Regions from separate parts of the Streptomyces sp. NPDC051740 genome, predicted to be linked through region 2. Evidence: riboswitches for the same ligand, from Rfam matches in the RefSeq annotation. Region 2 holds a riboswitch; the other holds the start of a gene.

Region 1 (2,197 bases), on a different contig from region 2:
AGACCAGTAGCGGTAGCCGGCGGCCTGCGCCTGGCCCGCGCCCGCCGACAGGGGCAGGAGCGCGGCCAGGAACAGGACTGCGGCCCGGCGGATCACGGCTGCTGCCGCTTCGTACGGCCGCTGATCAGGAAGCCGATGCCGATGCCGGCGACCAGGCAGATGCCGACGAACCACCAGACACCGAAGCCGGAGTCCGATGCGGACTCGGACTCGTCCTTCTTCTCGTCCGCCTCGGCCTCCGTGGTCTTCCCGGCGGCCGGGCCGGTCGCGCCGAGCTGCTTCACCAGGTCCGTGCCGCCGAAGTCGCGCGGGTCGGCGCCGGTCGCGTGGGCGGCGAGGATCAGCTGGGCGTAGGCGGCGGGGCCGCTCTGCGCCGCCCAGCCGGCGGCGTTCTTCTCCAGCCAGGACAGGGACTTCCCGGCCTGCTCGCCGGCACCCTGCGCGGCGAGCGCGACCACCGCGTCGGCGGTGTTGCCGTAGTCGGGCTGGTCCTCGGCGCCGGCGAGGGCGGAGGTGAGGTGGCCGTCCTCGGCGAGGGCGTCGGTGAGGTACGCGGCACCGTTGGCGGCGGCCTGCCCGGGGCCGCCGGCCTTCTCGCACGCCGCTTCCCCGGCGCCGTCCTTGCCGGGCTCGACGACCAGGCCCGCACCGAGCGAGCCGAGCACGCCCGCCGCCGTCGCGTCCGCGTTGGCGACCAGTTCGCCCTTCTTGTCCGGCTGGAAGGCGAACGCGCCCGCGCCGTCGCCCTCGCAGGGCAGCGCCAGCTTCAGCAGGGCGTCGTAGGGGGACTTGCCGTCCTTCCTCACCTCGGCCGGCTTCTCACCGGCGGCCGCGAGCGCGCCGACGACGACGGAGGTGGAGTTGGTGTCGCTGGCGCCGCCCGCCACGTAGCCCCAGCCGCCGTCCTTGTTCTGCGCGGACTTCAGCCAGTCGACGGCCTTCTTCGTGACGTCGTCGTGGCCGCCGAGCGCGGCGAGGGCCTGGACGGCGGCGGCGGTCTGGTTGGTGTCGGCCATCGTCTTCGCGTCGCACGCCTCGGCGGTGTCGGCGCGGTACGGGGCGAAGGAGCCGTCGGCGCACTGCTGGCCGGTGAGCCAGCCGACGGCCGCCTTCGACGGCTCGACGCCCACGGTGTGCTGGGCGAGCAGGGCGAGCGACTGGCGCCAGACGCCGTCGTACTGCGGGTCGCCGTCGCCGTACAGGGCGGAGGGGAGCGCCTGGGACGGTGACGGGGACGGGGTGGTGTCGGCGGCGGCCGGGGTGGCGGCGCCGATCACGGCGACGGCGGCCAGGACCGCTGCGCTGCGGCGAACATTCATGATCGGCGGGTGCCTTCTTCCCTGCGGGGAGCCGGGCAGCGCGGGACACCCCGGCGGCTCGGCTCCGTATACCTCGACGGTGCCGGTGCGCCGACGGGTCCGCCGGGCACGTGAGCCGGTCATGGACCGTGCGGGGCAGTCCGGCTCACCGCCTCGGGGCGGCTTACGGTTGCGGGTCAGCGCCGGAATTGCACCGGCTTCCCCCCGTACGGTGTGATGACGACGCCGACACTCTACCCGCCCGTAGGGAAGGGGCCAGGGGTGGCTTCGGTGAGCAGGGTCACGTCAACCATGGGACGCGCACCGCACCCGCACGCCCCCGGAAAGGCTTCGAAGGTCTCGCCGGTGATCACCGATGGTCGTCAGTGGCCATCGGGCCCCTCGGGGCCGTCAGGTCCACCAGGCGGCACGCCGTCTCTATGTCGATCCTGACCTGGGCGATGGAGGCGCGGCCCGAGAGCCAGGTGATCAGGGTCGAGTGCCAGGTGTGCTCGATGACCCGGACGGCCGAGAGCTGCTCGGGTGTGGGATCGGTGAGCTCCATGGCGTCCAGGATGATCGTCGTGGTCTGCCGGGAGACCTGGTCGACCTCCGGGCTCACGCTGCGGTCCGCGAACGTCAGGGCGCGCACCATCGCGTCGGCCAGGTGCGGCTCCCGCTGGAGCGCGCGGAAGGCCCGCATCAGGGTCTCCGCGACCCGCTCGGCCGGGGTCTCACCGGCCGGCGGCTTCTTCCCCAGCGTGCCGTGCAGGGTCTCCAGCTGGTCCTGCATGGTCGCGACCAGGAGATGGATCTTGGACGGGAAGTAGCGGTACAGCGTGCCGAGCGCCACCTGCGAGGACTCCGCGACCTCACGCATCTGCACCGCGTCGAAACCG
Region 2 (2,197 bases):
CCGCCGTCTCCCCGTCGTCGGTGACTTCCAGGATCTCCGTGCAGAGGTTCGAGGAATGGATGACGTGGCCCGGCTCGGCGGTCTGGTTCGCCGTCCGGTTGGCCGCGTCCTTGAAGGTCATCCAGCCGTTGCCGGTCTGCGCGAGGGTGCGCATCATGCGGCCGTACAGCTCGCGGGCCGGGAGGGTCTTCCTCGCCAGGCCCTTCGCCTCGGCGGCCCGGTACGCCGCGTCGAACTCCTCGCCCCACAGGTCGACCAGTTCGGGCACGTCCGCCGGGGAGAACAGCGACCAGGGCGCGTCGGCGTTCACCCGGCGCATGAACTCGTCCGGCACCCAGTGCGCGAGGTTCAGATTGTGCGTACGGCGGGCGTCCTCGCCGGTGTTGTCGCGCAGCTCCAGGAACTCCTCGATGTCGGAGTGCCAGGTCTCCAGGTAGACCGCCGCCGCGCCCTTGCGCCGGCCGCCCTGGTTCACGGCGGCGACCGAGGCGTCCAGCGTCTTCAGGAACGGGACGATGCCGTTGGAGTGCCCGTTGGTGCCGCGGATCAGCGAACCCCGGGCGCGGATGCGGGAGTAGGACAGGCCGATGCCGCCGGCGTGCTTCGAGAGGCGGGCGACCTGGTGGTAGCGGTCGTAGATGGAGTCCAGCTCGTCCTTGGGGGAGTCGAGGAGGTAGCAGGACGACATCTGCGGGTGGCGCGTGCCGGAGTTGAACAGCGTGGGGGAGGAGGGCAGGTAGTCCAGGCGGCTCATCAGCCCGTACAGCGCGGCGACCTCGTCCACGGAGCGGGCGCCGTCGTCCTCGGCGAGTCCGGTGGCGACCCGCAGCAGGAAGTGCTGGGGCGTCTCGACGACCTTGCGGGTGACCGGATGCCGCAGCAGGTAGCGGCTGTGCAGGGTGCGCAGGCCGAAGTAGCCGAAGCGGTCGTCGGCCCCGGTGTCGATCAGCGCGTCCAGACGGGCGGCGTGCAGCCGGACGAACGCGGCGGTCCGGTCGGAGATCAGGCCCTCGCGGTGCCCGGTCGCGACGGACCCGGTGAACGAGGTGACGCCCTGCGAGGCGGCCTCGGCGCGGATGCCGATGGTCAGCAGCCGGGCGGCGAGCCGGGAGTAGGCCGGGTCCTCGGAGATGAGCCCGGCCGCCGCCTCGGTGGCCAGCTCCCGCAGCTCCGCCTCGTCGGCGGAAGCGGACCGGCCGCGCAGCGCGGCGGCGGCGACCCGGCCGGGGTCGGCGTCGGGCAGGTCGGCGGTCAGCTCGGTCAGGGTCCGCAGCAGCGCGGCACCGGGGCCGCCGCTCTCCTCGGGCACGTCGATCGCTGAAGCCGGATCGGCTGGCGCGATGGTCACGTGGGGCTCTCCCTCGCTCGGCACGGGGGCCTCGAAGAGCGCAGGGGGCAGTACACGAGCGCACGCGGCGTCGCGTCCACCGGCCCATTCCGCGAGGCCCGGACGTCAGGGCACCCGGACCGGACGGCCGGGCGCACTGTCGGCAGGTCCTCGGACTGACGCCCGTGCACACGCGTACGCGGGCATGGGTACACCGTTGCGGGACAGTTCCGGATTCACACCGGATTCCCCTGCGACGACAGCGAGCATGAGCATACATCTTGTGTCGGGTGCCGCCAGCAACCCCATATCTTGTGTCGCGCTGGTCTCAGAGTGTCAACTCATAGGTGAGGAGCATGATGTCGTCCAGCTCCGGCAGCGGGTTCCAGTCGCGTTCCGGGGTGCGGGTGAAACCGAGCCGTTCGTAGACGCGGTGGGCGGCACGCATGGTGCGCTGGGTCGACAGCACGACCCGTCCGCACCCCTCGACGGCCCGCGCCCGGTCCACGCAGGCACGCACCAGGGCCTCCCCGGCACCCCGTCCCCGGCCCGCGCGGGCGACCGCCAGCATCCGGATCTCCGCCTCGCCCGGCCCCGCTATGTCGGCCATCGGACCGGGGCCCGGCACGAAGGTCACCCCGCCCAGCACCGACCCGTTCGCCACGGCGACCAGCACCTCGGCGGCGGCCGCCCGTTTCCCCACGTTCCGCAGCTCACCGAGGTACGCGTCGCTCTCCCCGAAGTCGAGCAGCCCGTCCAGCAGATAGGCCTGCGCGGTGATCTCACCGAGTTCCTCGTGCTCGCCGGGTTCCACCGGCCGGATGACGATGTCCATGGGGGGAGTCTGCCGGACGGGTACGACGACGGGCC

Evidence for each region. A riboswitch is a leader RNA that binds a small molecule or an ion and turns the genes downstream of it on or off. The one in region 2 is predicted to bind cobalamin.
Region 1: it holds a riboswitch for cobalamin, as region 2 does, so the genes downstream of both, ACIA6T_RS05705 (prenyltransferase/squalene oxidase repeat-containing protein) here and ACIA6T_RS15860 (ribonucleoside-diphosphate reductase subunit alpha) in region 2, are expected to answer to the same signal.

What each region holds. Positions count from the first base shown of each region.
Region 1 is NZ_JBITCL010000002.1:583,475-585,671, forward strand. It holds gene ACIA6T_RS05700 (SCO2322 family protein) at 1-96, opposite strand, end outside; gene ACIA6T_RS05705 (prenyltransferase/squalene oxidase repeat-containing protein) at 93-1,319, opposite strand; cobalamin riboswitch at 1,432-1,569, opposite strand; gene ACIA6T_RS05710 (TetR family transcriptional regulator) at 1,669-2,197, opposite strand, start outside.
Region 2 is NZ_JBITCL010000008.1:134,882-137,078, forward strand. It holds gene ACIA6T_RS15860 (ribonucleoside-diphosphate reductase subunit alpha) at 1-1,348, opposite strand, end outside; cobalamin riboswitch at 1,472-1,640, opposite strand; gene ACIA6T_RS15865 (GNAT family N-acetyltransferase) at 1,656-2,162, opposite strand.